DNA from 3 places in the Mesorhizobium sp. M0189 genome. Region 1 is predicted to be linked to each of the others. Evidence: predicted binding sites of a transcription regulator. Region 1 holds the regulator's gene; each other region holds the start of a gene.

Region 1 (10,411 bases):
AGCTGCGACTGTTCGGCTTGCGCCTGCGGAGAAGGCCGGTCCCAGAAACGGCGAACATCGAGCGGCTTGGGAATGATCACGGTGCCGTCATAGCTGCGCGCGCAGCCGGTTCCCAGAAGCAGCGCCAGGCACAGGAAGACAGGCAGAATCCGTCGAAACATCAGCAACACCCCTGCAAGCTTATAACGCTGCTTCGGCCCAACCGACAACCGGCGGAATAGTGCAGAGGGAGTAGGTAAGGTGAAGTAGAAATCGCCGCACTTCCAGTCGAAGGCCCCGCTCGAAAGATCGATCGCCGGGTCGGGCGCGGATGGAGGTCCAGCGCGAGGCGAATTAAAACCTTGCGATTCGTCACCGCTTCCAGCGTAAGGCCATGGTGCGATCGCACCATACCCAATGGCGCGCTCAGTCGCGACAATGGGATATTCGAAGTTCCGCTCCTCCAGTTACGGGCGGGAGCAGCGACCGCCGGCAAGAAACAGGGTCAGATTTACCCCAACGGACCTGTTTCGGCGATGGCGCGGCCATGACACGTTCTGGCTGCATGCAATGCGCTCCCGTCCGGCTTTTTTCTTCTCAAGGTCAGTGGCTGCTATCGTCGAGCGGACAAAGCCGGCCGGAATTCACGCAAGCTGCTGATTCCAGCGGCAAACCGCGGCCCATGCCGACAAAGCCCGCGGCCGTTCCTTCTTAACCCGGCTGGACGACGTTACCGGAGCGACATGAAACTGTCATGCGACTGTAATAATCGGGGGCTATTGGCCTCAGCGGGCGCCGGAGGAATGGCGCCGAGAGACCATATTCCGAACAGGAGCAGGCCACATGAGACATTTCATCCGCTCGGCGGCCGTTGCGATTGCAATGGCTGCGGCGACGACTACCCTCACCCTGTCCGCCGCGCTCGCCGCGGACATCTCCGGCGCCGGCGCCACCTTCCCCTACCCGATCTATGCGAAGTGGGCCGACACTTACAAGAAAGACACCGGCATTGGGCTTAACTATCAGTCGATCGGTTCCGGCGGCGGCATCAAGCAGATCAAAGCCAAGACCGTTACCTTCGGCGCTTCTGATGCGCCGCTGAAAGGCGAAGAGCTTGAATCGTCCGGATTGGCTCAGTTCCCGATGGTGATGGGCGGCATCGTTCCCGTCGTCAACCTCGAAGGCATCAAGCCGGGCGAGTTGGTTCTCGACGGCCCGACGCTGGCCGACATCTTCCTCGGCAAGATCACGAGCTGGGATGACGAGGCGATCAAGAAGCTCAATCCCGACGTCAAGCTGCCTTCGCAGGCGATCGCGGTCGTTCACCGTTCCGATGGGTCGGGCACGACGTTCAACTTCACATACTACCTCGGCGACGTCAGCGCGGACTGGAAAGAAAAGGTCGGCGTCGACAAGGCCGTGGAATGGCCCGTGGGCATCGGCGCCAAGGGCAATGAGGGCGTTGCCAACAACGTCTCCCAGACCGGCGGCGCGATCGGCTATGTCGAATACGCCTATGCCAAGCAGAACAAGCTCACCCACACCGATATGATCAACAAGGACGGCAAGAAGGTCGAACCCACCGCGGCGGCATTCTCGGCGGCAGCGGCCAATGCCGACTGGAGCTCGCAGCCGGGCTATGGCGTCATCCTCGCCAACGAGCCGGGCGCCGAGTCCTGGCCAATGACGGCGGCGACGTGGATCCTCCTGTACAAGAAGCCGGACGACGCGGCGACCACCGGCGAAGCGCTCAAATTCTTCGCCTGGGCATACGACAAGGGCGACGAGATGGCCGGCGAGCTGGACTACGTTCCGATGCCCGACAAGGTGGTCGAGAGCGTCAAGGCCATGTGGGCCAAGGAAGTCGTCGGCAGCGACGGCAAGCCGCTCTACTCGGCTATGTAATCTCCTCCAGGGAGGGCGTCGACGGCGCCCTCCCTGTTGCCTTCAATCGCGAGGACCCAATGACCATCGCTTCCGATGCCATGCTATCATCTGCAGCCCGGGCCAGGGAAGCTACGGTGCGGCGCTTCGCGCTCACAGACGCCATATTCCGCGGACTCACCCGCGCTTCCGCAATTCTTGTGCTGGTCATCCTCGGTGGTGTCGCAATCTCGCTGTTTGCCGGCTCATGGCAGGCCCTGTCGTCCTTCGGGTTCTCTTTCCTGACGACTGAAAGCTGGAATCCGGTAACGGAAAAATTTGGCGCGCTGGCGCCGATCTACGGCACGCTGGTCACGGCGGCCATCGCCATCCTGATCGCGGTTCCGATCGGCATCGGCATTGCCGTGTTTCTCACCGAACTCTGCCCGCGCCCGCTCAGGCGCCCGATCGGCATAGCGGTCGAGCTGTTGGCCGGCATTCCCTCGATCATCTACGGCATCTGGGGCCTGTTCGTGTTCGCGCCGTTCCTGCAGACGACGATACAGCCCTTCATCATCAACATCTTCCACGGCGTGCCGGGACTATCCAGCCTTTTCGCCGGCCCTCCTTACGGCATCGGCCTTCTGACCTCGGCGCTGATCCTCGCCATCATGGTGCTGCCCTTCATCACCTCGATCACCAAGGACGTCTTCGATACGGTGCCGGCGGTGCTGAAGGAATCGGCCTACGGCATCGGTTGCACGACCTGGGAAGTGACCCGGCGCGTGGTCATTCCCTATACCCGCATCGGTATCATGGGCGGCGTCATGCTTGGCCTCGGCCGCGCGCTCGGCGAAACCATGGCGGTGACCTTCGTCATCGGCAACGCCCACCGCATCAGCGCCTCCCTGTTCGCGCCGGGCACGACCATCTCGGCGACCATCGCCAATGAATTCACCGAGGCCGACGGCGATCTCTACACCTCTTCCCTGGTTTCGCTCGGCCTGATCCTGTTCGTCATCACTTTCCTGATCCTTGCCGCCGCCCGCTATATGCTGATGCGGATCGACGCCCGTACGGGAGCCTGACCGATGTCGACATCCTCATCGCTCCACAGCCGCCGCAAAGCCAGGAATTCGGTGATGATGGCGCTTTGCGTCGTCGCCGCCGGCATCGGGCTTGCCTGGCTGGCGCTCATTCTCGGTGCACTGGTCTATAAGGGCACAGCCGGGCTTTCGTTCGCGGTCTTCACCGAGATGACGCCACCGCCAGGCGAGGCCGGCGGCCTGCTCAATGCAATCGCGGGCAGCCTGCTGATGACGATCATCGCCGTTGTCGTCGGCACGCCGATCGGCGTGCTGGCGGGAACCTACATGGCCGAATATGGGCGTTTCTCGCGCATCACCACCGTCGTGCGCTTCATCAACGACATCCTGTTGTCGGCGCCCTCGATCATCATCGGCTTGTTCGTCTATGAGTTGATGGTGCGGCCAATGGGGCATTTCTCGGCCATAGCCGGCGCCGTTGCGCTTGCCATCCTGGTCATTCCGGTGGTCGTGCGCACCACTGAAGACATGCTCAACCTGGTGCCGAACGCGTTGCGTGAAGCCGGTGCCGCGATCGGCGCGCCGCGTTGGGTGGTGATCCGTTCGGTCGCCTACCGCGCCGCATTGTCCGGCATCGTCACCGGCATATTGCTGGCGATAGCACGCATTTCCGGCGAGACGGCGCCGCTGCTCTTCACCGCGCTCAACAACCAGTTCTGGAGCAGCAATATCAACGCGCCGATGGCCAGCCTGCCGGTGACCATCTTCCAGTTCGCTCTCAGCCCTTACGAGGAATGGCAGCAACTGGCGTGGACCGGCGCACTCATAATCACCCTGACGGTTCTGGGCTTGAGCATCCTCGCCCGCAGCCTTACCGGACGCAGAGAGGACAGATGACACAGATGTTGTCCGCGGACATGACGATGACCGAAACGGTCGCCGAGAAGACGAAGATCGAGGTCAAGAACCTCAACTTCTACTACGGCCAGAGCAAGGCGTTGAAGGACATCACCTTGTCGCTGCCCGAGCGCAGCGTCACTGCCTTCATCGGCCCTTCGGGCTGCGGGAAATCGACGCTGCTGCGTGTGTTCAACCGCATCTACGAACTCTACCCGAAGCAGACAGCCGAGGGCCAGGTGCTGCTCGACGGCAAGAACATTCTCGACCGCTCGCAGGATCTCAATCTCCTGAGGACCAAGATCGGCATGGTGTTCCAGAAGCCGACGCCGTTCCCTATGTCGATCTACGAGAACATCGCCTTCGGGGTCAGGCTCTATGAGAATCTCGGCAAGTCCGAAATGGACGGCCGCGTCGAACAAGCGTTGAAGCGGGCCGCGCTGTGGGGCGAGGTCAAGGACAAGCTCAACGCCAGCGGCTTGAGCCTGTCAGGCGGCCAGCAGCAGCGGCTTTGCATTGCCCGCACCGTGGCGGTGAAGCCGGAAGTCATTCTGCTCGACGAGCCGGCTTCGGCACTCGACCCGCTGTCGACCGCCAAGATCGAGGAGCTGATAGACGAGTTGCAAGCCGATTACACGATCGTCATCGTCACCCACAACATGCAGCAGGCGGCGCGCGTGTCGCGCCAGACCGCCTTCATGTATCTGGGTGAACTGGTCGAGTTCGACCGGACCGAGAAGATCTTTACGTCGCCCCGCGAGAAGCGCACGCAGGATTACATCACCGGCCGCTTCGGCTGAGCCGTTCCGATCATGCATATAAGGACAGGACCATGGGCGAACACACAGTCGCTTCTTTCGACGAGGATCTCGAGCAGATCAGCAAGCTGATCCGCGACATGGCCGACCTCGCCGGTTCGATGGTCGGCGGGGCGACCAAGGCCCTGTTGAATTCTGACAACGTGCTGGCGCAACGCGTCGTTTCCGACGATGCCATCATGGATGCGCGTCAACGCGAACTGGACGACCGCGCCATCACCCTGATCGCCAAGCGCCAGCCGATGGCCCACGATCTGCGCCATGTCGTCGGGGCGATCCGCATGGCCGGCGATCTCGAACGCATCGGCGACCTTGCCAAGAATATCGCCAAGCGTGTGAGTGCGGTCGGCCTTAGCGTCACACCGCGCGACCTATCGCATTCCATCGATGCGATGGCGCAGCTGGTGCTCATCCAGGTGCAGGGCGTCATCGAGGAGTATGCTGCAGGCGATGCGGCCGCGTTGGCCAAGCTACGCGCCGCCGACGAGCGCATCGACGTCAAATATACGTCGGTGTTCCGCGAACTGTTGACCTACATGATGGAAGACCCGCGCAACATCACCGCTTGCACGCATCTGCTGTTCTGCGCCAAGAATCTGGAGCGGATCGGCGACCATGTCACCAACATCGCCGAAAATGCGTATTATGTGCTGACCGGCGAGCAATTGCCGGTCAATCGTCCGAAGCAAGACGAAACGACAATGTCCGCACCGGCGACATGATGGGGGTGCCCAGCCGATGATCGCACCACGCATAATGGTGGTGGAGGACGAGGAGCCGTTGGGTGTGCTGCTCCGCTACAATCTCGAATCCGAAGGCTACCAGGTCGAGGTGGTGACACGCGGCGACGAAGCCGAGATCCGTTTGCAGGAGAATGTGCCCGATCTTCTGGTGCTCGACTGGATGATACCAGCGGTTTCCGGCATCGAGCTCTGCCGCCGGTTGCGGGTGCGCCCCGAAACCGAACGGCTGCCGATCATCATGCTGACCGCGCGCGGCGAGGAGAGCGACCGGGTACGCGGTCTTTCGACCGGCGCCGACGACTATCTGGTCAAACCGTTTTCGACACCGGAATTCATGGCCAGGGTCAAGGCGCTGCTGCGCCGCGCCAAGCCGGAAGTGCTGTCCAGCGTGCTGAAGGTCGGCGACATCGTGCTCGATCGCGAATCGCACAGGGTGTATCGCAAGAAGACCGAGATCCGGCTCGGGCCGACCGAATTCCGGCTGCTCGAATTCATGATGCGGCATCCGGGCCGCGTCTTCTCGCGCAGCCAGTTACTCGATAATGTCTGGGGCGAGACGATCTATATCGACGAACGCACCGTCGACGTGCATGTCGGGCGGCTGCGCAAAGCCGTCAACAACGGCCGCATGCCTGATGTCATCCGCACCATCCGCGGTGCCGGCTACGCGATCAGGGAAGATTGACCCGCCCAGTCAGGCTACGTTCTTTCTGACGCCGGGCCTCATTTGCGCGCCCGGCGCGAAAATCTGCTGGTCGACGAAGCTTAACGCCCGCATTGCACAGCCTTCGCGGATCAGCGGCAATTCGTTCGGCTCGGTATCGAAGGAGATCGAGCCCGAATGCTGGCCGCCGGCGGTCTGGGCGATGGCCTTCCGCAAGGCCGGCTCGATCAGATCAAAGGCGGCGGCACTGGCGCCGACCATTGCGACCGGTGCCGGATCGATCAGCGCGAACAGCGAGCCGAGACCGAAACCCAGCGCTTCGCCGGCCTTGCGGTAGGCTTCGCGTTCCGGCCCGTCCTTCTCGCGCGCCCGAACCGCCAGCGCGCGCATGTCGGCGTCGCTGACGTCGGCGACCGGTTGGCTGTCTTCGCTCATCTGCGTGGCGTTGCGCCAGATGGCGTAATTGCCGGCATAGGCCTCGATGCAGCCGCGCCGCCCGCAACGGCAGAGCGCGCCGCCCGGACGATGGATCATGTGGCCAAACTCGCCGCCCGAGGAATGCGTGCCGGTGAACAGCTCGCCCTTCAACACCAGCCCCATGCCGATGCCGTGCGAAAGCAGGATGGCGATGAAGTCGTCGCGATAGCGATCCGGATCGCGCCAGCGCAAAGCCACCGCCATCATATTGCAGTCGTTCTCCACCGTGGCCGGGATGCCGAATTCATCTTCCAGCATGTCGGCAAAGGCGATGTCCGTCTGGGGCGTGATCGGCGACCACAGCATGGCGCGTGCAGGGGAGTCGGTAATTCCCTGAATCGCCAGGGCGATGCGGGCGACACTGCGGACGTCAAGATCTGGATCGTCCAGCCGGCGCCGGACGATGGCCATGCATTCGCGGATCAGTTCGTCGCGCGGCATGGTCAGCGTGTCCAGCCGGCGCTGTTCCTCGGCGACCACCTGCCCCGCATAGTCGATGATGGCGGCCGACAGGAAATTCAGCGACAACACCACGGTCAGCACCGCCGCCGCTTCCGGATTGAGGGCGAGGCCGACCTGCGGACGACCGCGTTTCAACGAAACGGGTTCGCTTGCCTTGCTCTCGGCGAGGATGCCTTCCCGTATCAGGTCGGAGGAGATCGCCGATATGGTCGAATGGCTGAGGCCGGTGGTTGCGGCGATCTCCGTACGCGATGGCTGGCCGGCCCGGCGCACGGCCGAGATCACCATCGCCCGGTTGCGCCGGCGCAAATCGTCATGGCGGATTCCGACCGACATCGTTTTGCTTTCCTCCCGGTTTGCCGCGGCCGCTCATGAACCGGAAGCCGTCGGTAATGCCGACAAATAGTGTCGGATGAGGCAAATAGTGTCAGATGCAGGTGGCGCTGTCATCGTTTATTCCGAAGCTCGAAAAAAGTCGCAGCAACATCAAAATCCATCAGAATCGATGTTGACAGCAGCGGGAGATCGGGCCAGTATTTTTTCGAGGCTCGAAAAAATTAGCGCCTCTAAGCTGGCCTTTGGGGCCAATTGGTCACGCCGTACGCGGCGCAGGGAGGATATGATGAAGAAATTCACGACCGCCATTCTGGCGGGTGTCGCCATGACGCTGGCGCTTGCGTCGGTGGCGCAGGCTAAAGACAAGGTCATCGGCGTTTCCTGGTCGAACTTCCAGGAAGAGCGCTGGAAGACCGACGAAGCCGCAATGAAGGCGGCCATCGAGGCTGCCGGCGACAAGTATATCTCCGCCGACGCACAGTCCAATCCGGGCAAGCAGCTCACCGACGTCGAGAGCCTGATCTCGCAGGGCGCCAACGCACTGATCATCCTGGCGCAGGACGCCTCGGCGATAGGGCCGGCCGTGCAAAAGGCGCTGGACGAAGGTATTCCGGTTGTCGGCTACGACCGGCTGATCGAGAACAAGGACGTCTTTTACCTGACCTTCGACAACAAGGAAGTCGGCCGCATGCAGGCCCGCGACGTGTTCAAGGTGAAGCCGGAAGGCAACTATGTCTTCATCAAGGGCTCGGGCGCCGATCCGAATGCCGATTTCCTTTTTGCCGGTTCGATGGAAGTGCTGAAGGACGCCATCGACAGCGGCAAGATCAAGAATGTCGGCGAGGCCTATACCGACGGCTGGCTGCCGGCCAACGCCCAGAAGAACATGGAACAGTTCCTGACCGCGAACGACAACAAGGTCGATGCGGTGGTCGCCGCTAACGACGGCACTGCCGGCGGCGTCGTCGCCGCACTGACGGCGCAAGGGTTGGCTGGATCGGTTCCGGTCTCGGGCCAGGACGGCGACCACGCCGCGCTGAACCGCATCGCGCTCGGCACACAGACGGTCTCGGTGTGGAAGGACGCGCGCGAGCTCGGCAAGAACGCCGCCGAGATCGCCTCGCAATTGGCCGACGGCAAGCAGATGACCGACATTGCCGGCGTGAAGGATTTCACCACGCCCGGCGGCAACACCGTAAAGTCCCTGTTCCTGACCCCGGTCGCCATCACCAAGGACAACCTCAACGTCGTCATCGACGCCGGCTGGATCAAGAAAGAAGAGGTCTGCGCGGGCGTGGCGGCGGGCGCTGTTCCGGTCTGCAACTGATCCGAGTTTCCGAGAAGTCCGAACGCCGCGGCCGCTTGCCGCGGCGTTTTTTCAAGAAAGAATTGTTTTTCCGCTTCCGGCGGATAACTTCTAGGCTGCTTCCGGCATCCGCGGCAGACGGCAACCCGGCGGGAGAAACATCATGACCGACACGACTTCCAACACGCCGGTCGACAGCTCGACGGCAGACCGGGCGCGGGAATCGGAGGCCGGCGTCGTTGCCCGATTTCTCAAGGCAACCGAACTCGACACGCGCATGCTCGGCATGGTCGGCGCGCTGCTGGTCATCTGGGTCGGGATCCACATACTGTCGGGCGGGCTCTTCCTGACGCCGCGCAATCTCTGGAACCTTTCGGTGCAGACCTCGTCGGTGGCGATCATGGCGACCGGCATGGTGCTGGTCATCGTGATGCGTAACATCGATCTTTCCGTCGGCTCCGTGGAAGGCGTGATCGGCATGGTGATGGGCGTGGCGCAGGCCGAATTCCTCGTCCGCATCATGGGATTTCAGCTTGGCAGCCCCTGGCTGTGGGTCATCGCACTGGCCGCCGGCCTGGTGCTCGGCCTGGCTATCGGAGCGTTTCAGGGTTTCATCATCGCCTATCTCCAGGTTCCTGCCTTTATCGTGACGCTCGGCGGATTGCTGGTCTGGCGCGGCATGGCATGGCTGATCACCAGCGGGCGCACCGTTGCGCCGCTGGACAGGACCTTCCAGCTGATGGGCGGCGGACCACGGGGCTCGATCGGCGCCACCTGGAGCTGGATCGTCGGTGTCCTCGCCTGCGCGGCCGTTGCCTTCATGCTCTTCAACGGCCGCTCGCAGCGCAAGCGCTTCAACTTTCCGCTGCGCCCTGTCTGGGCGGAAAGCTTGCTCGGCGTGATAGCCTGCGCCGCCATCCTCGGCGCCGTGTGGATCGCCAATTCCTATCCTTGGCCGGTCGGCATCGTACGCCAATATGCCCAGCAGAACGGCATCACCGTTCCCGAGGGCGGGTTGTTCATCGCCCACGGCATCGCCATACCTGTGCTGATGGCCGTGGCCGCGGGCATCGTCATGACCTTCATCACCAGACGCACCCGTTTCGGCCGCTATGTCTTTGCCATAGGCGGCAATCCGGAAGCGGCCGAACTCGCCGGCATCAACACACGCTGGGTCACCATGAAGGTGTTCATGATCATGGGCGTGCTGGCCGCGATCAGTGCGGCGATCGCATCGGCGCGCCTCAACGCGTCGACTAATGCGCTGGGGACCCTGGACGAGCTGCTGGTCATCGCGGCGGCCGTGATCGGCGGCACGTCGCTCGCCGGCGGCTCCGGCACGGTGCTCGGCGCCATGCTCGGCGCGCTTTTGATGCAGTCGCTGCAATCCGGCATGGTGCTGCTCGGCATCGATTCGCCGCTGCAGAGCATCGTTGTCGGCGCCGTGCTGGTGGTCGCGGTGTGGCTCGATACCGTCTATCGCAAACGGGTCTAGTGAGGAGAACGAGCATGGCAGACAGGACCGCTCCCACGGGCACGCCGCTGATCGACATGCGCAACATCTCGATCGCCTTCGGCGGCATTCGCGCCGTCGACGATGCCTCGGTCGATCTTTTTCCGGGCGAGGTGATGGCTTTGCTCGGCCATAACGGTGCCGGCAAATCGACGTTGATAAAAATCCTGTCCGGCGCCTACAAGCGCGATGCGGGCCAGATTTTCGTCAACGGCGAGGAGGCTTCGATCTCCAATCCCCGCGACGCCAAGAAGTACGGTATCGAGACGATCTACCAGACGCTGGCGCTGGCCGATAATGTCGACGC
Region 2 (10,411 bases), on a different contig from region 1:
CGCCGGAAGCATGCGGGCGGTGTTGTTCCTGCGCAAGCTCGCGGCCAACCATCATCGAAACGACGGCCTTTTCCGACACCTGCGCGAGATCAACGGTTTCCACCACGGCGCCGTCGCGCATGATGGTGGCGCGCTGGCAGATGCCGAACATCTCGTCCAGCTTGTGCGAGACGTAAACGACGGCGACACCGTCGCGCGCCAGACCGGCAATGACTTCCGCCAGCCGTTCGAACTCGCTCGGCGTGAGGCTCGACGTCGGCTCGTCCATCGCCACGATCCTGGCGCAGTCGAGCAGCGCCCGGGCGATCTCGACGATCTGCCGCTGCGCCACCTTCAGGCTGCCGAGCGGGGCTGCCGGGTCGATGGTCGGATCGATGGCGGCGAGGGCTTCCGCAGCGCGGCGTTCCTGCTCGCGCCGGTCGACGAAGACGCCGCCGCGCGTCAGCGGATGGCCCAGGAACATGTTCTGGGCAACGCTGAGACGTGGCACCTGCTGTAATTCCTGATGGATCATCGCGACGCCCGCGGCGCGCGCCTGGACCGGGTTGTTCAGCGTCACCGGCCTGCCGTCGATGAGCACGCTTCCCGCCGTCGGCCGGTAGACGCCCGACAGGATGCGCAGCAGGGTCGACTTGCCGGCGCCGTTCTCGCCAAGCAGACCATGGATTTCGCCGGCGCCGACCGAAAAGGACACATCGCTCAGCGCCCGCACGGCCGGAAACACCTTGGAAATGCCCTCGAATTGCAGCCGCGCTGACATTGCTTCAGTTCTCCAGGCAAGGGTGCCGACCCAAGGCCGGCACCCGCCGCCCCTGCTCTATTGGCCCGCTGCCGCGTCCTCGAGCAGCGCTTTGCGCACGGCGTCGCCGCCGCCCGAGTAACGGTCGGCATTGTCCTTGGTGATCAGCGCCTGCGGCGTGGCAACGACACGCGGCAGCTTCTGCCCGGCCACCAGCCGCAGCGCCGATTCCAGCGCCACCTCGCCGGTCAGCACCGGAAAGCTGTCGACGGTACCGGTCAGCTCGCCGGCTCGGATCGAGGCATAAGCGTCGGAAATCCCGTCGGTGCCGAAGACAGCCACCTTGTCCTGCAGACCGGCCGCCTTGACTGCTTCGACGATGCCCAGCGCCATGCCGTCATTGTTGGCATAGAAGCCGATCAGGTCGGGGTGCTGCTGCAGGATATTGGTGGCCGCGTCGTAGGAGGTCTGGCGATCCCAGTTGCCCGGCACGCTGGCGACGACCTCGAACTTGCCGGCTTCAGTGATCGTGCTCTTGAAGCCGTCGGTGCGCTGGACGGCGGCGTAGACGCCGGCCTGGCCTTCGACGATGGCAACCTTGCCGCCATCCGGCCGGTTTTTGATGAACCATTTGGCGACGCGCACGCCATTGTCGCGCTGGACATTGCCGACATAGTACTCGGCCTGCGGGATGACCGCGTCGTTGACGTTGACCACCGGCACGTTGGCGGCCTTGGCCTGTTCCATGATCGGCTGCAAATTGGAGTCGGTCTGCGGCGAGACGAGCAGCACGTTGTAGCCTTGCGTGACCAGGCCTTCGGCGATGGTGAGCTGGCCGAGTTGGTCGCCCTCGCTCTGCGCCGCCTGGTAGACGACGGGCACGCCGATGCGGTCGCCGAACGACTTGTAGCCCTCACCCAGCGAGCGCCAGTATTCGTTGGTCAGCGTCTTGGAGACCGCACCCGCTTTGGTGCCCTCGGGCAGCTTGGGGAAAGCCCCGAACTTGGCCTCGAGCTGCGACCAGTCGATGCGATCCTTCTCGGTGTCGGAATTGAGCGGCGCGAGATCCGCGGAAAACACCGAGCCGATGGACAGCGTCATCAGGGCAGCGGTAGCGGTGACGAGCAGACATTTCATGGTCTTTCCTCCCTTGTTGAAAAACGGTGATGGCGCCGGCCTCAGCTGTCCGGCCCGAGCATGGCTTCCTGGATGATGGCCTGCGACGCGACCGCGTCCTGACGATCGACGGCGGCTGACAGGCGGTTGTCCTTTTCCAGCCGCTCGACGACGCGCAGCATGCGCTTGACGGTGGCGATGTTGACTTCGCATTCGTGGACGGGATCGAGCCCGGTCATGTCGGGGAACGTGTCGAAGTAGATGGCCCCGGCATAGCCGTCGCGGCGGATCTGCCTGAGCAGCTCGATCGTCTGCAGCGTGTGCACGGCACCGACCATCAAGCCGTCGTCGCGCTTGGCGTAGCCGTCGTTGAGGTGCACGCCGAGCAGCTTGCTGTGCCGTGCTATGAGGGCGGCAGCGAAAGCCGGCTGCTCGTCGGCATAGAGCACGTGAGCGAAATCGAGCGTCACGCCGAGATTGGGCAGGCCGATCTCGCGGATCGCCAGCAATGTCGTCGCCGCATCGGGCATCAGGCTGTAGGAGCGCGGCTCGTTGGGTTTGTATTCAAGGCTAATCTGGCAGCCCGGATCATGCGCCGCTACTTCACGAATGCCATCGATTTCGTGTTGCCAGAGTGTTGCGTAGTCAGCCTGGAAGGCGTAGTCGAAGCCATCCTGCCCGAGCCACAATGTCATCAGGCTGGCGCCGGCCTCGCGCGCGGCGTCGATGCCGGCCTTGGTCAGGTCGATGGCCTCGCGGCGAACGGAAGGATCCGGATTGGTGAAGGCGCCGAGCTTGAAGGCCGGATTAGAGTAGTAGCGCATGGCGAAGCCATTGATGGAAAGCCCGAGATCGCCGAGTTTGCGCGCCATTTCCGCAGGTTTTTCATCGACATGATCGGGGAAGTTGAGGTCGAGATCGGTCAATTCCGCAACCTTCGCCGCACGCGCCGCCATTTGCAGCATGGACGGTTTACCAACAAGATCAGGCCACTCGGCCTGTGGCCGCGAGGCAAAGGAATTGAGGCGGGTGGCGAAACGACAGACTGTCATCGGTGATCTTTCATTGTCATAACTTCACACAAGAATGGTTATTTGTAAAGTTATTAATTGCTCTTTCGATAGCAACGATTCGCCATGCACAGGCCAGTTGCGACCACACGAGGCCAGGCAAGCGCAGCACTGTCACGCAAGTATCATGTTCGCGTCCTAGATCGCTTCTCCGAAGGCTTTCGCGGCATTCTCGATGCGACGCGGCGCTTTTCAGATCCCGGCAGCTTTGTCTCAAAGAGGATATCCATGAAAAACCTGCACCGAACCGCGCCCCTCGCTGTCGCGCTCGCGATGTTCACCGCCTTGAGTCCGGCCTTGGCGGAAAACGCCGCGACCGTCGGCGGCGCCAACTTCGTCAACAAGGGCCTGGTCGGCGTCGGCCGCATCCCGGCCAGCCAGAAAGACAGGTTCGGCGAGACATTTGGCTCCGGCTCGGGCATGGCGATTGACGCTGCCGGCTGGACGCATGGCGCCGATGGCTACAAGGGCTCGCTATGGCTGCTGCCGGACCGCGGCTACAATGTCGTCGGCACCACCGATTACCGTCCGCGCCTCAACACGATCGCCCTCGAGTTCGCCCCGATCGCGCCGGGTGCAGTGCCAGCCGCCGGCCAGGAACAGTCGGGCCTCAAGGCAACGCTAGCCGACACCATGCTTTTGACCGACGACAAGGGCATCGATGCAACCGGCCTAGATCCGCTCAACGGCGTGCGCGCAGCGACCGACGACATGCCGATCCTGCCCGAAGCCAACGGCAAGCTCGCGCTCGATAACGAGGCGATCGTGCGGCTGCCCGACGGCACCATGTTCATCTCGGACGAATATGGTCCGAACATCTACCACTTCTCCGCCGATGGGCGTCTGATGTCGGCAACGCAGCCACCGGCGGCGCTTGTCCCGATGCGTCATGGAACGCCGAACTTCGCGTCCAACAATCCGGGACCTGGCGCGGCAGACCCAGATCCGAAGGATCCCGAAACCGGCCGCCAGAACAACCAGGGCCTCGAAGGCATGGCACTGACGCCCGACGGCAAGTTCCTGATCGCGGTGCTGCAATCGGCCCCCAGGCAGGATGGCGGCGATTCCGCTTCGACGCGCCAGAACACGCGCGCGCTGGTCTACGATGCCTCGGATCCGGCCCAACTCAAGCTTGCGCATGAATATGTTGTGCCGCTGCCGGTGTTCACCGATGCCAAGGGCAAGACCAAGATTGCCGCGCAGAGCGAAATCGTGGCTCTGTCGGACAAGACCTTCCTGATGCTGGCGCGCGACAGCGGCAACGGCCAGGGGGTGAAGGGCGACACCTCGCTCTATCGCGAGATCAGCGTCGTCGATGTGTCGGTGGCAACCGACATCGCCGGCACCGAGTTCGACAAGGACAAGCCGGTTGCGCCCAAAGGTGAGCTCGATCCCTCGGTGACGCCGGCCAAGCTGACGCCGTTCATCGACATCAACGACAAGACCGAGCTCGGCCGCTTCGGGCTGCACAATGGCGCGCCCAATGACCGCAACAACCTTTCGGAGAAGTGGGAGGCGATGTCGGTGGTGAGCGTCCTCGATCCAACACGGCCCGACGACTATTTCCTGTTCGTCGCCAACGACAATGACTTTCTCACCCAGGACGGCTTCCAGGTCGGCGCGGCCTACAAGGCCGAAGATGGCGCCGATGTCGACACGATGTTCCTGGTCTATCAGGTCACGCTTCCAGGCCTCGCCGGGAAGTAGCGACACCCCCAGGCAGGCGGATGCGCCGAACGCGTCCGCCTGCCTGGCACGATCGAACGGTCGGGCCCTTCAGTTGCGGCTCGCCGGCACAAGGATTGTGTTCTAGTGGGTTTGCAAAACCTAAGACTGATGATCCGTCGAAGGCACTTACCTCAACATCTCCGCGTCCTTTGGCACGCCCGCATCGATCGGCTCGGCCGTCCTGTCCGACACGGCGGCGATCTTCCCGGCGGCCGACAGGTTCGGGCGCACGAAGACCGGCGCGACGCCGTCGACGCGGCTGTAGAGGTCGATAATGTCCTGATTCATGAAGCGCACACAGCCGGAGGAAGCGTTCTTCCCGATGGAATCCCACTCCGGCGTGCCGTGCAGCCGGTACATCGTGTCCTTGCCGTCGCGGAAGAGATATAGCGCGCGTGCGCCCAGCGGGCTGTGCGGGCCGGGCGGCATGCCGTCCTTGTATTTCGCCAGTTCCGGCCGGCGCTGGATCATCTCCGGCGGCGGCGTCCAGACCGGCCACTTCTTCCTCGCCTGAACCACGGCGCTGCCGGTCCATCCGAAACCGGCCTTGCCGAGGCTGACGCCATAGCGAATTGCCTTGCCGCCGTCGCGCACCAGATAGAGGAAGTGCTCGGAGGTATCGACGACGATCGTGCCGGGTTTTTCTCCGGTCGGATCGGACACGATTTGGCGCACGAATTTCGGATCGACCTTGGCTACCGGGATTGCCGGCAGTTGATAGCCCTCGTCGACGCGCGCCGCATACATACTTGCGGCATCGCCGAAAGCCGGATCGCTTGGCGCCGCGGTCACTGGCGGCGCCGCTACGTCCGTCGTGGTGCACGCCGAAAGAGCCACGGAGGCCGCGCCCAAAGCGGATGCACCAAGAAACGCACGCCGGTTCAGGCGCTCAAAAAACAGCGGAATATCGGACATGAACCCCCGGCTTGCCCATGAGATCCAGGAAAGATGCGGCCCCACGCGTGCAGGATCAATATACGATTCCGGAAGCTGGCACGCCAGGCGGAATTCGCAACGCTGCGTCGACCTGTCTCGTTAAATCGGCAATCATTGCGGACCGGACTCAAGATAAGCCTTCGCCGAGTTGCCTGCCATGGACGACAAGATGCCCGCACGCCGGCGGACCAGCGACCTCACCAGTGGACCTATCCCGCGTACATTGCTGCTGTTCGCCCTGCCGGTGCTCGGCTCCAATGTTCTGCAGTCGCTCAACGGCTCAATCAATGCCGTCTGGGTCGGTCGTTTCCTCGGCGAAGCGGCGCTGACCGCCACGTCCAATGCCAACCTCGTGCTGTTTCTCATCCTCGGCACCGTCTTCGGCATCGGCATGGCGGCGACCATCCTGGTCGCGCAATCGGTCGGCGCCCGCGATCTGCCCGAAGCCCGCCGCATCGTCGGCACCAGCGCCACCTTCTTCTTCCTTGTCTCGGTGGTGTTCGCGGTCTGCGGCTGGATCTGGGTCGATACAATCCTCAATGCGCTCGGCACGCCGGCCGATGCGTTGCCGCTGGCGCGCTCCTATCTGCGTATCATTTTTCTCGCCGTACCGATGATGAACCTGCTGTCCTTCGTCATGACGGTGCTGCGCGGCGCCGGCGATTCGCGCACGCCTTTCCTATTCATGGCGCTGGCCGTCGTGCTCGACGTCATTTTGAACCCGTTGCTTATTCTCGGCATCGGCCCGTTCCCCGAACTCGGCATCGCCGGCTCGGCCACCTCGACGCTGATCGGCCAGACGGTAAGCGTGCTTGCCATCCTGATCGTGCTTTATGCGCGCAAGCACCCGCTGCGGCTGGCCGGCGCCAATCTTGCTCTGCTGCGGCCGGACCCGGCGCTGCTGCGCATTGTCGTCTTCAAGGGCGTGCCGATGGGCCTGCAGATGATCGTCGTCTCGTCCGCGGCGCTGACTGTGATGGGCATGGTCAATGCCTACGGCTCGCAGGTCGCGGCTGCCTACGGCATAGCCGCCCAGCTCTGGACCTATATCCAGATGCCGGCGCTCGCCATCGGCGCCGCGGTCTCGTCCATGGCGGCGCAAAATGTCGGCGCCGGGCGCTGGGACCGGATCGGCCGCATCGCCGCGTCCGGCGTCGGCTTCAACCTTGTGCTTACCGGCGTGCTTGTCGCGCTGCTGTTCGTATTCGATCGCGCGGTGCTCAGCCTCTTCCTCAGCAGCGACAGTGCAGCGATCGACATCGCCACTCACATCAACAAGGTCGCATCCTGGTCCTTCATCCTGTTCGGCATCACCATCGTGCTCTTCGCCACTGTGCGTGCCACGGGCGCGGTGATGCCGCCGCTGATCATCCTGGTGATCTCGGTACTTCTGGTGCGCACCAGCTTCGCCTATTTCTTTCGAAGTGCGATCGGTGAGGAAGCGTTGTGGTGGAGCTTTCCGGCCGGCTCGATAACCTCGCTCGTGCTGGCCACGGCCTATTATCGCTTCGGCGGTTGGCGCAGCGTGCACATGATCGAGAGCCGGCCGGCTGCCGGCGAACCGCCGGATACCGGCCTCGGCGTGCCGCGCCAGCGCGCGCATCTTTCGCCCGAGACGCCGAACGGCTGAAAGGCCGGCTCAGCGCGCGTATTTCGCGCCAAACCCGAGCGCCACCAGGGAAAAGACGACAATCATGCCGGCAAAGGCCAGGCTCGCCACGGTCGCGCTTGCCACGGTCGACAGGATGCCGATGCCGATGACCGGCAGCGCGTTGCCGCAAAAACAGCAGATGAAGAAGGCCGAGACCACTTCGGCGCGCCGGTCCGCCGGCGCGATCTCGTTCACCACTTGCAAGCCGCCGCGATAGCCGAGCGCTGCCGACACGCCACACAGAGCACTTGCGGCGACCATGATGGCCATCGAGGCGAAGACCTGCGCCGCAACGATCAGTGCGACGCTGGGGATCATCAGCGCAAGTGCCGCAAACATCGCGGCCCGGCTCGAAAGACGCGTCGTCGCCACAATGGTGCCGGCCGCCACGATCGACAATTCAAAGAACAGAGCGCCGGCTACCGCATGGTTGGCTACCTGCAGTTGCTGCGCCAGGACGCTCGGCGCGAGTGCCGCATAAAAGCCGACGAGCGCCATCGCGCCAAAGCCGGTCACCGCCGGCGCAACAAAATTTGCGCGGATGTCATCAGGCACGGAAAGCCGCGGCCGCATCGAGACGTCAGCCAGTTTTCCCGGCCGCGAAACGGTTTCCTGCGTACGCCAGATCAGCAGGGTTACGATCGCTAGCATCGCCAGGTGGACGACGAATATCAGCCTGAGCGGCCAAGGTGCGTATTCTGCGAGCAACCCGGCCCCCAGCGCACCAATGCCGAGGCCGAGAAAATTGGTGCTGGTGGCAATCGTCGCCGCCTGTGACTTGTCGTTGGCCGAGAGCAATTCGGCGAGCCAGGCCGTCCCAGTCCCGGCGCCGACGCCAATTCCCAATCCGCTCAAAATCCGGGCGATGTCGAGCCACGCGACATTTTCTGCGAACAGGAAAAACACCGCGCTGACGACGGCCACCGCCATCCCGGCCAATGCCATCGGACGGCGCCCGATAACATCGGACACACGGCCCAACATCAGCAGCGCTGCCAGATTGCCGATGACATAGACGGCGTAGACCAGCGTCAAAGTGATCTGCGAGAAGCCGAAGACCTGCTTGTAGATGATGTAAAGCGGCGTCAGCGCCGTGCTGCCGGCGAAAAGAGCCGCGATCATGGCAGCCACGGCAGCCGCTGCGGCGCTGCCGCCGAGTTCGTGATCGCGCGTCATGACTTGAGCGTGAGCTGTCATTTTTCGACCTTTTGCTGTTCGGGATCTGACACCAAACGCCTTTTTCGCGTCAGCCGTTCCCCCTTCCCGACTTGCTCCTGACAAGTTTGGCAGCTTTGCCGATGGCGCTGAGCGAGATCCTCTTTTAACCTCAGCGGATTGTCAGGGGAGATTCATGGGCAAAGGACGGGTCGAGGCATTCACCGATGGCGTGGTCGCCATCATCATCACCATCATGGTGCTGGAATTGAAGGTGCCGCATGGCGAGGATTTTTCCGCGCTGGCACCACTCTGGCCGATATTCCTCAGCTATGTGCTGTCCTTTATCAATGTCGGCATCTACTGGAACAATTTGCACAACATGTTCCATACCGTGCAGCGGGTTGACGGCCGCGTGCTGTGGGCGAACCTCAACCTGCTGTTCTGGCTATCGCTGATGCCGGCGACGACAGCCTTCATGGGTGAGAACCATTTCGCGCCCGTGCCGGTCGCCGTCTATGGCGTCGACCTGGCGCTCTGCGCCATCGGCTTCAACATCCTCACCATGGCCCTGCATCGACTGCACAGCAGCGAAACCCTTTTCGCCAGGGCATTGGGCAATGACCTCAAGGGAAAGATCTCGCTGGCCCTCTATATCGCCGCCGTCGCACTGACCTTCGTCAATCACTGGATCGGTGTCTCGATCTATGTCCTGGTAGCGCTGATCTGGTTAGTGCCGGACAGGCGCTTCGAGCGGCTAATCGAGAAATAGACAGACCATGATCCCGAACCGAAGGACCGCGTCAGCGAAAAGAGGATGCCGGTTTTCGGAAAAGATCATGGTCCAACGAGAAGATAGAGCCCATCCCGAATTTTATCGGGATGGAACAGGCTCTAGCCTCGCATTTCCTTCAGCTTTTCCGCTACCGAGGCGGCAAGGTCGGCGTAGCGCTCCTCCAGCCGCTCGGCCGCCTTGATCACTGAAAAATCATGGCCGAACTTTTCCAGCGCCATACGCAGCTTTTCGACGAACTCCGCCTGTTTTTCGAGCGCCGAAAAAAGCGTTTTCACTTGCGCTTCGCTGATGTCGGGATTGGCAAGCATTTGCGGCACTTCGCGGCTCATCTGGTCGCCGGTTGCGGTCTGTTCTTTCAGGATCTCGATCCAGTCGGTCAATCGTCAGTCTCCTTTTTCGATATCAGCATGCGCAGCGCCCGCCGACGCGGTCAACCCGAAGATACCGGCATCGGCTTGCGCGAGCCTCGTTCCGCGCTAAGTTCGCCGCGGCCAGAACAGGAGAAAATCATGACCACCAACGCCGAGATCCAGACCGCCCTGCCCGCACTTGCCTCCGGTAATGTCGCCGTCATCACCGGCGCGGCCAGCGGCATCGGCCTTGCCGCGGCCAAACGGCTAGCGGCGATGGGCATGAAGATCGTGCTGGCCGACATCGGCGGCGCACGCCTCGATGAGGCCCGACACGCCGTCGCCGCCATCGCCGGCGAGAGCGCCGTGCTTGCTGTTGCAACTGACGTCTCGAAAGCCGACGAGCTCGACCGACTGGCCGAACGGACATTCGGCGCCTTCGGCGACGTCTCGCTGCTGATGAACAATGCCGGCGTCGGCAACAACCCCGGCAAGCCCTGGGAGAACCGCGAGGCCTGGAAGCAGTTGCTGGACATCAATTTCTGGGGTGTCATCCATGGCGTCGAGGCCTTTGCGCCGCGCATGCTGGCGGCGGGAAAGCCGGGTCTGATCGTCAACACCGGCTCCAAGCAAGGCATCACCACGCCGCCCGGCAACCTCGCCTACAACGTCTCCAAGGCTGGCGTGAAGACCTATACCGAGGGCCTTGCACACGCGCTGCGCAACGAGCCCGGCGCCAATGTCGCGGCGCATTTGCTCATTCCCGGGTTTACCTTTACCGGCCTGACCGAAGGTGCGACCGAAAAGCCGGCCGGCGCCTGGACCGGCGAGCAGGTCATCGACTTCATGCTGGCCTCGGTGCTGCGTGGC
Region 3 (10,411 bases), 260 kb from region 1:
TTGTACTCCGTCCCACCCCCCACTGTCCTGCCGGCCATCTCCCCACAGAGGGGGGTGGGAAGAAATGCCGGCCGGATTTTTTTTGGCTTCGTTCTAAGCTTTCTCCTCCTCCCTCTCACCGTTCTCGCGGCCGAATTGCCGGCGCTGACCGGACGGGTCGTCGACAATGCCGGCATCATCGATGCCGCGACCAAGGCGGCGCTGACGCAGAAGCTTGCCGATTTCGAGACCAAGGGTTCGGACCAGATCGTCGTTGCGACCATTCCCAGCCTCGACGGCGAGGAGATCGAGCCTTACGCCAACCGGTTGTTTCGCGCCTGGAAACTCGGCCAGGCGAAGGAGAACAACGGCGTGCTTTTGCTGGTGGCGCCGAACGACCGCAAGATGCGCATTGAGGTCGGCTATGGGCTTGAAGGCACGCTGACTGACCTGCACACCAAGTTGATCATCGAAAATGACATGGTGCCGGCCTTCCGTGCCGGCGATTTCTCCGGCGGCATCAGCAAGGCCCTCGACGACATGATCATGGTGCTGGAAGGCAATCCCGAAGAGCTGGAAGCGCGCGGCGAACGCAACCAGCAGCCGCCGTTCAACAGCGACGATCTGTTCTTCACCATCTTCATAGCCATCTGGGCAATCATCTTTTTCGGCGGCCTCGCAGCCTCCATCCTGCCGCCGATCTTCGGCCAGAAGATCGGTCCCGGCCGCTATCGCTGGCTGGGCATGACCTTCGAGCCGAGCCGGCGGTCGTCCGGCGGCTGGTCGGGAGGTTCCGGCGGGGGATGGTCGTCGGGTTCAAGCGGTGGCGGGTTTTCCGGCGGCGGCGGTTCGTCCGGCGGCGGCGGCTCCTCGGGAAGCTGGTGACGAGATGACAAGACACGCCGTCAGCCCGGTGGAATCCGGCCGTTTCATCAAAATGACCGGCATCGCACTGTTGGCCATAGCGGTGCTGCTGTTCGGCTTCGCGGCCTTCGCCGCCGAATTGCCGGCGCTGACCGGACGGGTCGTCGACAATGCCGGCATCATCGATGCCGCGACCGAGGTGGCGCTGACGCAGAAGCTTGCCGATTTCGAGACCAAGGGGTCCGACCAGATCGTCGTCGCGACCATTCCCAGCCTCGACGGCGAGGAGATCGAGCCTTACGCCAACCGGTTGTTTCGCGCCTGGAAACTCGGCCAGGCGAAGGAGAACAACGGCGTGCTGCTTCTGGTGGCGCCGAACGACCGCAAGATGCGCATCGAGGTCGGCTATGGGCTTGAAGGCACGCTGACCGACCTGCACACCAAGTTGATCATCGAAAACGACATGGTGCCGGCCTTCCGTGCCGGCGATTTCTCAGGCGGCATCAGCAAGGCCGTCGACGACATGATCATGGTGCTGGAAGGCAATCCCGAAGAGCTGGAGGCGCGCGGCAAGCGCAATCCGGCGAATGACAATCCTGTCGATCCCATCTTCATGCTGTTCATCATCCTGTGGGCGACGATGTTCTTCGGCGGCTTGGCAATGGCGTTCCTGCCGCCGATCTTCGGCACGAAACTGTCGCCGGGCGTGTACAAGTGGCTGGGCATGACGTTCCGCTACGGCCGCGGGCCAGGTTCGTCACCCTCCGGTGGCGGTGCCTGGACGTCGGGGACCTCGTCCGGCAGTGGCTGGTCGTCGGGAAGTTCAGGCAGTGGTTGGTCGTCAGGAAGTTCCGGCGGCGGGTTTTCCGGCGGCGGCGGTTCGTCCGGCGGCGGCGGTTCTTCAGGAAGCTGGTGAGACATCAATCATGGCAACACGACCGATCAGCCCCGAGGATCATGAGCGCATCGCCGATGCGATCCGCGCTGCCGAATCAAAGACCGACGGCGAGATCTACTGCGTCGTGGCGCATGCAAGCGACGGCTATTTCTTCCCGGCCGCCTTCATGGCGATGCTCGGCATGCTCGTCGTCAGCCTCGCCGTCGGTTACGGGCTGGAAGCCTGGTGGCTGTCGATCCGCTTGCCGCATTTCGTCATAGCCGAGCTTCTGGCGCTTGCCAGTGTGCTCATCCTGTTGTGGGCATTGCCCGCATTGCGCATCCATTTGGTGCCGAGGCGGCTGCGCTACCAGGCCGCCCACGCCAATGCGATGAAGCAGTTCCTCGCCCGCAACGTCCACCGCACCGCGGCGCGCACCGGCGTGCTGGTGTTCGTCTCGATCGCCGAGCGCTATGCTGAAGTGGTCGCCGACAGCGGCATCGATTCTCGTGTCGGCCAGCATGTCTGGGACGGTGTCGTCCGCGACCTTACGGCGCATGCCGGCGACGATCGGCTTGCCGACGGCTTCGTCAGGGCGGTCGAAGCGGTCGGTGCGGTACTGGCCGAGCATTTTCCGGTGTCGACCGGCGACAGCAACGAACTGGACGACCATCTGGTCGAGATTTGATCTCGCTAAAGGCGGTTTTGCAGCGTCTCAAGGACGCACCGTTCGGCTGTGCGAAAGCATCGCAGTGGCTGACCGGACTCTTGCAATCGGGCGCCGCGGGTTTATGGTTAACCAATCATGAATACGCTGAGCATCGACATCAGGAAAGCCGAGCCGCGCGATGCAGCCGCCATTGCCGACGTGCATCTCGAGGCCTGGCGCGGCGCCTATTCGGGCATCATCCCACACCGCACTCTGACATCGATGATCAACCGCCGCGGTGCCGACTGGTGGGCGAATGCCATTCGCCGCGCCGCCACCGTCCTGGTCGTCGAAATCGGCGGCAAAATTGCCGGCTACGCGACGATCGGCAAGAACCGTGCCCGCGAACTCAGGCAGCAGGGCGAGATCTACGAGCTTTACCTGCGGCCGGAATATCAAGGCATCGGGCTCGGCAGCCGGCTGTTCTCGGCGGCACGGGCACGGCTGGCCGACCATGGCTTGAAGGGCATGGTCGTGTGGGCGCTGGAAGACAATCAGAACGCACTTGCCTTCTATGCCGGCGCCGGCGGTCGCGATGTGGCCGAGGGCGTCGAGATATTCGAGCAGAAGGCGCTGAAGAAGGTCGCTTTCGTCTGGGAATGACGGCCAGCGCATGATCCGACCGGTTTCGGTTCGGACGATCCCCCAGTACCATTCGCCGCATTGCACCATTCGCCGTCGCCCGCTATCGATCTTCAATCGAGAGAGGGATAAAGCGATGCGTATCGAAGCGATTGCCAGCGGAAAGAACCCGCCCGAGGACGTCAACGTCATTATCGAGGTGCCGATCGGCGGTGAGCCGATCAAGTACGAGATGGACAAGGAGGCCGGCACGCTGTTCGTCGACCGCTTCCTGCACACGTCGATGCGCTATCCCGGCAATTACGGTTTCGTACCGCACACGCTGTCGGGCGACGGCGACCCGATCGACGTGCTGGTCTGCAACACACGCGCGCTGGTGCCGGGCTGCGTCATCAATGTGCGGCCGATCGGCGTGCTGGTGATGGAGGACAATGCCGGCCAGGACGAGAAGGTCATCGCGGTTCCTTCGCCCAAGCTGACCTTGCGCTATGAGGACGTTCACGAATACACGCAGCTGCCTGATATCACCCGCCAGCAGGTGCAGCACTTTTTCGAGCACTACAAGGATCTCGAACCCGGCAAATGGGTCAAGATCGAGGGCTGGTACGATGCCGCCTATGCCAAGAAGATGATCGTCGAGGCAATCGAGCGGGCCAAGCGCAAGTAATTAACGGGCGCAAATCGTCAGTTGTCGACGCGGCCGAAATCGGGCGTGTTGCCGATCACCACACGCTTGTCCTTGCCGCAGGCGAAGGTGCGTGCCTTCTCGTCGGCAAGCTTGCGCGCCTGATCGTTGGCGGCGGGATTGCCGGTGGCGAGCACAAGAGCGATCGTGCAGCCTTCGTGGGCGCCAGGCTGGGCAACCTTGGCGACGATCAGCACTTCCGTCGACTTGTTCTCGCCCTCGCTATCGCTGATCGAGCGACGATGGATGACTGCGAAAGGAACGGCCATATCGCCCTTGGTTTCGATACGCCACTCGACTTTGGGTCCAGCCGAGTTGAGGCCGGAAAAGCTTTCCCAGACCGTGGTCATGTCGCCAGGTGGAAACCCGTAGAACAGAGATTCCCGCGCGTCGTCGTAGGAAACCATCACCGGGTAGCCGCCATAGCCCGAACAGGCGAGGTCGGCCCAGTCGCCGTCGCCTTCCTCCGCCTGGGCATAAGTCACGCAGTCCTTCTCCCAGACGAGATCGGTATAGACGCTGGATATGTCGCCAGCCCGAGCCGCCTGGCAGAAACCGGCGAGGACAAGCGGGATCAAAAGAGCGCGCATGGCGGACAACTCCGTTCGGGCTGCCGCAGCGTACCGTCAAATTCAGCAGCAGCCTAGACGAAGTCAGGCTGCTCACAGTGACCTGGTAAACGGAACGCTATTTCCTCAAGCTTGCCTCGATCAGAAGATCGGCGTTGCGGGCCACCGACTGCGCCGGTCCGCCGGCACCGAACAACTGGCCGCTGATATAGGCGCCCTCGATCAGGAGCAGCAGCCCGTCACCCAGCGTGTCGGCGTCGCCGGCGCCCATCGCCGCCGCCATGGCACGCAGGCGCCGGCGCAATTCCTGCTTGTTGGCCTCGCTCACGACGCGGGCCGGATGGCCGTGTTCGGGATATTCGACCGCGGCATTGGTCATGCCGCAGCCGCGATAGTCGGGCCTTTGCGTGCGCTTGCCGACACGCGTCAGGAAGGCGACGATCTGCGCGCGCGGATCGCCGGGATGGGCATTCACCGCCTCGTCGAAGCGCTCCCAGAATTCGAGGTCATAGTGCCGAAGATAGGATGCGGCCAACTCATCCTTGGACGGAAAGCTGCGGTAGAGGCTTGGCTTGGTGACGCCGGCACGCCGTACGATCTCGTCGACGCCGATCGCCCTGATGCCTTGCCGGTAGAACAGGTCGCGCGCCACCTGGAGAATCCGTTCGGCGGCGCGAGGCAGCGGTGCGCCATTCTCCTTGATCGTTGGTTCAATGCTTTTCATGTCTGGTTTGCCGATTGCCTGGTTGACAATGTTACCGGTCGGTACGTATGTTCCGCACACCTGAAACGTACCGGTCAGTAACATGATAGCTCAATCCCGCCCGTTTGGCCAGCGCTACGCTTTCGTCGTGGTCGCCGTCATCTTCCTCTGCCTGCTGATCGCCGCGGGCCTGCGTTCGGCACCGGCAGTCATGATGCTGCCGCTGGAGAATAGTTTCGGCTGGCGGCGCGACGTCGTCTCGCTGGCCGCGGCCACCGGCATCTTCCTCTATGGCCTGACCGGGCCGTTTGCCGCGGCGCTGATGGAGCGGATCGGGCTGCGCCGCACCTTGCTTGCCGCGCTCCTGTTGATGTCGGGATCGACTGCGCTCAGCCTACTAATGACCAAGCCGTGGCATCTGCTCCTCACCTGGGGCGTGTTTTCCGGCATCAGCTCGGGCGCCGTCGCCACCGTGCTCGGCGCGACCATCGTCAACCGCTGGTTCAAGACCAATCGCGGCCTGGTGATGGGACTGATGTCGGCGTCCAGCGCCACCGGGCTGCTGGTCTTCCTGCCGCTGCTCGCCTCGCTCGCCCAGTCGGGTGGCTGGAAGCCGGTCGCCATTGCCATTGCCGTGGCCACCGCCGCCTTGGTGCCGCTGGTTTACATGCTGGTGCCGGAGCGTCCGGCCGCGATTGGCATGGTGCGTTACGGTGCCGAGGCCGACGACGTGCCGCCGTCGCCGCCGGCCGCGCAAGGCAATTTCCTCGCGCATACGCTGAGCACGTTGCGCCGCGCCGCCGGTACGCGTGTGTTCTGGTACCTGTTCGCCACCTTCTTCGTTTGCGGCTTCACCACCAACGGGTTGGTCGGCACGCACCTGATCGCCTTTTGCGGCGATATGGGCATCGGCGAAGTGCAGGCCGCAGGCCTGCTCTCGATGATGGGCATCTTCGATCTTATTGGCACGACGCTGTCGGGCTGGCTCACCGACCGTTTCGACCCGCGCAAGCTGCTCGGCATCTATTACGGCATTCGCGGCCTGTCGCTGATCTATCTGCCCTATTCCGGCTTCTCGGCGACCAGCCTGATCATCTTCGCAGTATTTTACGGACTGGACTGGATCGCCACGGTGCCGCCGACGTTGCGGCTTTCCAACGAGGCGTTCGGCGACCGCAGCGGGCCGATCGTCTTCGGCTGGATCGTCGCCGGCCATCAAGTCGGCGCAGCGACAGCGGCCTTTTTCGGTGGCACTATGCGTGAGTTGCAGGGCAATTACGAGCTTGCCTTCCTGATCGCCGGCATGACGGCAATAGCCGCCGCCTGCATCTCGCTGCTGATCAACACCAGCCGCCCGGCGTTCGATCCTGAACCGCAGGCGGCATAGCTTCTCGTTGCAGGAGATGCCGTCGGCCAAATTGCCGATCTCCCCCCTCGTGGGGGAGATGCCCGGCAGGGCAGAGGGGGCGCGAAGGTTCGCCAGCCTCCGACTTTACGCAATGTTCTGCCCAAACTCCGCTGCTCCGTCTGATTTCTTTCTGATTTGTACATCGGCGGGACAGCGCCCCCCTCTGGCCTGCCGGCCATCTCCCCCGCAAGGGACCCGCAAGGGGGGAGATCAACAGCTTCGCCGCCGAGCGGTCCAGCCTTCCCGCTTGTTGATGTCAGAAAACCTTCATCGTTTCGAAATGTGCCTGAAACATTGAAGCTGGAGCTTGGCGGCGACGTTCAACGCCATCCAGGAGACAGCCATGAACAAGATTTCAATGACGCGGCGCGCTTTCGTCACGTCGGCCAGCGCCGTTGGCCTGGTCGGCGCCTCGGGTCTCGCCCTTCCCTATTACTCGCGCGCCAATCAGCGCCCGGCCTTCACCCATGGCATTCAGTCCGGCGATGTCGACGCGACCAGCGGCATGGTCTGGACGCGCACGGACCGGCCGTCGCGCGTCATGTTCGAAGTGTCGTCGACGGAAAATTTCGCCAATGCCGTCCGCCTGGCGCCGCTCGATACGTCGCCGGCCAGCGACTATACGGTGAAGCGGCTGCTTACCGATCTCGCCTCCGACCAGGACATTTTCTACCGCATGGTCGCGGCCGATCTTGCCGACATCAACGCCGTTTCGGAGCCGATCGTCGGCCGCTTCCGCACGGCACCTGCCTCGAAGCGCGACATTCGTTTCGCCTGGTCGGGCGACACCGCCGGCCAAGGCTGGGGCATCGACGAGACCGGCATGAAGACCTACGCCACGATCGCCAAGCACACGCCCGACTTCTTCCTGCATTCGGGCGATACGGTCTATGCCGATGGTGCGATGAAGGACGAGGTCGACCTGCCCAATGGCGACAAGTGGAAAAACACAGTGCTGATCGACGAAAAGCGCAAGGTTGCCGAGACGCTGGACGAATACCGGGCGCAGTGGAAATACAACATGATGGACAAGAACGTTCTTGCGCTCAGTGCCATCTGCCCGACTTTCTATCAGTGGGACGACCATGAGGTGCTTAACAACTGGTCGGACTCGAAGGACCTGACCGCCGACGACCGCTACACCGAAAAATCGATCCATGTGCTGGCGGCACGTGCTGCGCGCGCCTTCCACGAGATGACGACGATCCGCTACGAACTGTCGGAGCCGGGCCGCGTCTACCGCAAGATCGCTTATGGGCCGCTGCTCGATGTGTTCTTCCTCGACATGCGTTCCTACCGCGGCCCCAACGGCCCGGATATGCAGGAGACGATGACGCCGCAATCGCGCATCCTAGGCGAACAGCAGATTAAGTGGTTGAAGCGTGAGCTGGCAAATTCCAACGCGACGTGGAAAATCATCGCCGCCGATATGCCGCTCGGCCTCGTGGTCTGGAATGACGGTACCAAGAAGGTCGGGGCCGAGGCAGTCAGCAATGGCGACAATGGCCCGGCCAAGGGGCGCGAGCTGGAAATTGCCCACCTTCTTCGCTATATAAAGAACGCGGGCATCAGCAATACCGTTTGGCTCACCGCAGACGTGCATTACACGGCCGCGCATTACTACAATCCGGACAAGGCGCAGTTCCAGGACTTCAATCCGTTCTGGGAATTCGTTTCGGGTCCGATCCATTCAGGCACATTCGGACCGAATGGTTTCGACATGACCTTCGGCCCGGAGCTGAAGTTCATCAAGGCACCGACTGCCGAGCAGGGTCAGAACCTGCCGCCGTCGGCCGGCCTGCAGTTCTTCGGACTTGTCGATATCGATGGCGCTACAGAGCAGCTGACGGTGCGGCTGATGGATCGCGACGACAGCGAACTCTACAAGGTCACGCTCGATCCGGTCCGGTCGGCGTGAGCGACTGCACCATTATCCTCGGGCCAGCCCGAGGGTAGGACGTGTATCAATCGGGATAGCAGACGACGGGAATGTTGGGCCAGACGGCGCTGTCGCATCCGGCATTTTGCTGCCTTTGCTTGAAGGCGGCGCTGACTGGCCCGGTCACCACCGGGTCGACGCCATCGGGAGCATCGGCAAAAAGCTGCTCCGCCGACCGCTTGTCGGACGGCAGGGCAGTCCGCGTCTCCTTGAACGACGCGGCCGACTGCGCCGCGCCTGCCGCGAGGAGGACGGCGAGTGCGCTACATGCCAAAATCGGCCGGAGTCTGCTGCCTGCGTCGATCATGAAATTCGAACTGCCCGGACCATGAAAGGTTCCGCCTTGGTTAATAATTCCACTTCACACCAAGACATTTAAGATTTGGTGACTTTATTTGGTGACTCGCCTCCTCTTTCGCAATTGCGAAAAACCCTGTATGAGCCGCCCAACCGAAAGAGGCAGCGCCTTTTGGCCTGCTGCCTGCAACGCTCCCGAGACCAAAACATGAAAATCCGCAATATCGCGATCATCGCGCACGTCGACCATGGAAAAACCACCCTCGTCGATCAGCTCCTGAAACAGTCCGGCTCGTTCCGCGACAACCAGCGCGTCGCCGAGCGCGCCATGGATTCGAACGATCTCGAAAAGGAACGCGGCATCACCATCCTGGCCAAGGCGACCTCGGTCGACTGGAAGGGCACCCGCATCAACATCGTCGACACGCCCGGCCACGCCGACTTCGGCGGTGAGGTCGAGCGCATCCTGTCGATGGTGGATTCGGCCATCGTGCTGGTCGACGCCGCCGAGGGGCCGATGCCGCAGACCAAATTCGTCGTCGGCAAGGCGCTCAAGGTCGGACTGAAGCCGATCGTCGTCATCAACAAGATCGACCGGCCGGATGCCCGCCACGTCGAGGTGGTCAACGAGGTGTTCGACCTGTTTGCCGCGCTTGACGCGACCGACGAGCAGCTCGACTTCCCGATCCTTTACGGTTCGGGCCGTGACGGCTGGGTCTCCGAAAACCCCGAAGGTCCGAAGGACCAGGCTCTGGCGCCGCTGTTCGACCTCGTCATCAAGCACGTGCCGGCGCCGACCGTTCATCCTGGCCCGTTCCGCATGATCGGCACCATTCTGGAAGCCAATCCGTTCCTCGGCCGCATCATCACCGGCCGTATCGAATCCGGCACGCTGAAATCCAACCAGGCGGTCAAGGTGCTGCACCATGATGGCACCCAGGTCGAAACCGGCCGCATCTCGAAGATCCTTGCTTTTCGCGGGCTCGAGCGCCAGCCCATCGACGAAGCGCAGGCAGGCGACATCGTCGCCATCGCCGGCTTGTCGAAAGGCACCGTCGCCGACACGTTCTGCGACCTGTCGGTGACCGAGCCGCTGCACGCGCAGCCTATCGATCCGCCGACGGTGACGATGTCGTTCCTGGTCAACGATTCACCGCTGGCGGGCACCGAAGGCGACAAGGTGACCAGCCGCGTCATCCGGGACCGCCTGCTGCGCGAGGCCGAAGGCAATGTCGCGCTGAAGATCGAGGAATCGCCGGACAAGGATTCGTTCTTCGTCTCCGGACGCGGCGAATTGCAGCTGGCCGTGCTGATCGAGACGATGCGCCGCGAAGGTTTTGAGATCGCCGTGTCGCGGCCGCGCGTCGTCATGCAGAAGGGCGAGAACGGCGAATTGCTGGAGCCGGTCGAGGAAGTCGTCATCGACGTTGACGAGGAGCATGCCGGCGTCGTCGTGCAAAAAATGTCGGAGCGCAAGGCCGAGATGGTCGAGCTGCGCCCTTCGGGCGGCAATCGCCAGCGCATCGTCTTCCACGCGCCGACGCGCGGCCTGATCGGCTACCAGTCGGAACTGCTGACCGACACGCGCGGCACCGCCGTGATGAACCGGCTGTTCCATGCCTACGAGCCTTACAAGGGTGAGCTGCCCGGCCGCACCAACGGCGTGCTGATCTCCAACGAACAGGGTGAATCGGTGGCTTATGCCATGTGGAACCTGGAAGACCGCGGCCCGATGGTCATCGACCCCGGCGTCAAGGTCTATCAGGGCATGATCATCGGTATCCATTCCAGGGACAACG

What was found. The regulator PhoB, encoded in region 1, activates phosphate uptake and scavenging genes when phosphate is short. The targets are predictions, from matches to a motif close to TGTCATNNANCTGTCAT.
Region 2: the regulator PhoB is predicted to act here: its motif matches at 3,038-3,054, upstream of NKJ09_RS14315 (esterase-like activity of phytase family protein).
Region 3: the regulator PhoB is predicted to act here: its motif matches at 6,631-6,647, upstream of NKJ09_RS06600 (alkaline phosphatase D family protein).

Annotation. Positions count from the first base shown of each region.
Region 1 is NZ_JAMYSW010000003.1:432,064-442,474, forward strand. Features, by position in the region: gene NKJ09_RS07905 (hypothetical protein) at 1-161, opposite strand, end outside; gene pstS (phosphate ABC transporter substrate-binding protein PstS) at 823-1,884, shown strand; gene pstC (phosphate ABC transporter permease subunit PstC) at 1,944-2,930, shown strand; gene pstA (phosphate ABC transporter permease PstA) at 2,934-3,785, shown strand; gene pstB (phosphate ABC transporter ATP-binding protein PstB) at 3,782-4,585, shown strand; gene phoU (phosphate signaling complex protein PhoU) at 4,618-5,325, shown strand; gene phoB (phosphate regulon transcriptional regulator PhoB) at 5,342-6,031, shown strand; gene NKJ09_RS07940 (ROK family protein) at 6,041-7,285, opposite strand; gene xylF (D-xylose ABC transporter substrate-binding protein) at 7,572-8,612, shown strand; gene NKJ09_RS07950 (sugar ABC transporter permease) at 8,755-10,086, shown strand; gene NKJ09_RS07955 (ATP-binding cassette domain-containing protein) at 10,101-10,411, shown strand, end outside.
Region 2 is NZ_JAMYSW010000006.1:209,092-219,502, forward strand. Features, by position in the region: gene NKJ09_RS14300 (sugar ABC transporter ATP-binding protein) at 1-760, opposite strand, end outside; gene NKJ09_RS14305 (sugar ABC transporter substrate-binding protein) at 818-1,876, opposite strand; gene NKJ09_RS14310 (TIM barrel protein) at 1,918-2,907, opposite strand; gene NKJ09_RS14315 (esterase-like activity of phytase family protein) at 3,154-4,632, shown strand; gene NKJ09_RS14320 (L,D-transpeptidase) at 4,780-5,568, opposite strand; gene NKJ09_RS14325 (MATE family efflux transporter) at 5,747-7,219, shown strand; gene NKJ09_RS14330 (MFS transporter) at 7,229-8,437, opposite strand; gene NKJ09_RS14335 (TMEM175 family protein) at 8,592-9,167, shown strand; gene NKJ09_RS14340 (hypothetical protein) at 9,290-9,571, opposite strand; gene NKJ09_RS14345 (SDR family NAD(P)-dependent oxidoreductase) at 9,701-10,411, shown strand, end outside.
Region 3 is NZ_JAMYSW010000003.1:170,111-180,521, forward strand. Features, by position in the region: gene NKJ09_RS06560 (TPM domain-containing protein) at 55-864, shown strand; gene NKJ09_RS06565 (TPM domain-containing protein) at 917-1,759, shown strand; gene NKJ09_RS06570 (TPM domain-containing protein) at 1,770-2,408, shown strand; gene NKJ09_RS06575 (GNAT family N-acetyltransferase) at 2,526-3,032, shown strand; gene ppa (inorganic diphosphatase) at 3,148-3,678, shown strand; gene NKJ09_RS06585 (hypothetical protein) at 3,696-4,286, opposite strand; gene NKJ09_RS06590 (TetR/AcrR family transcriptional regulator) at 4,384-4,989, opposite strand; gene NKJ09_RS06595 (MFS transporter) at 5,072-6,355, shown strand; gene NKJ09_RS06600 (alkaline phosphatase D family protein) at 6,720-8,294, shown strand; gene NKJ09_RS06605 (hypothetical protein) at 8,341-8,622, opposite strand; gene typA (translational GTPase TypA) at 8,821-10,411, shown strand, end outside.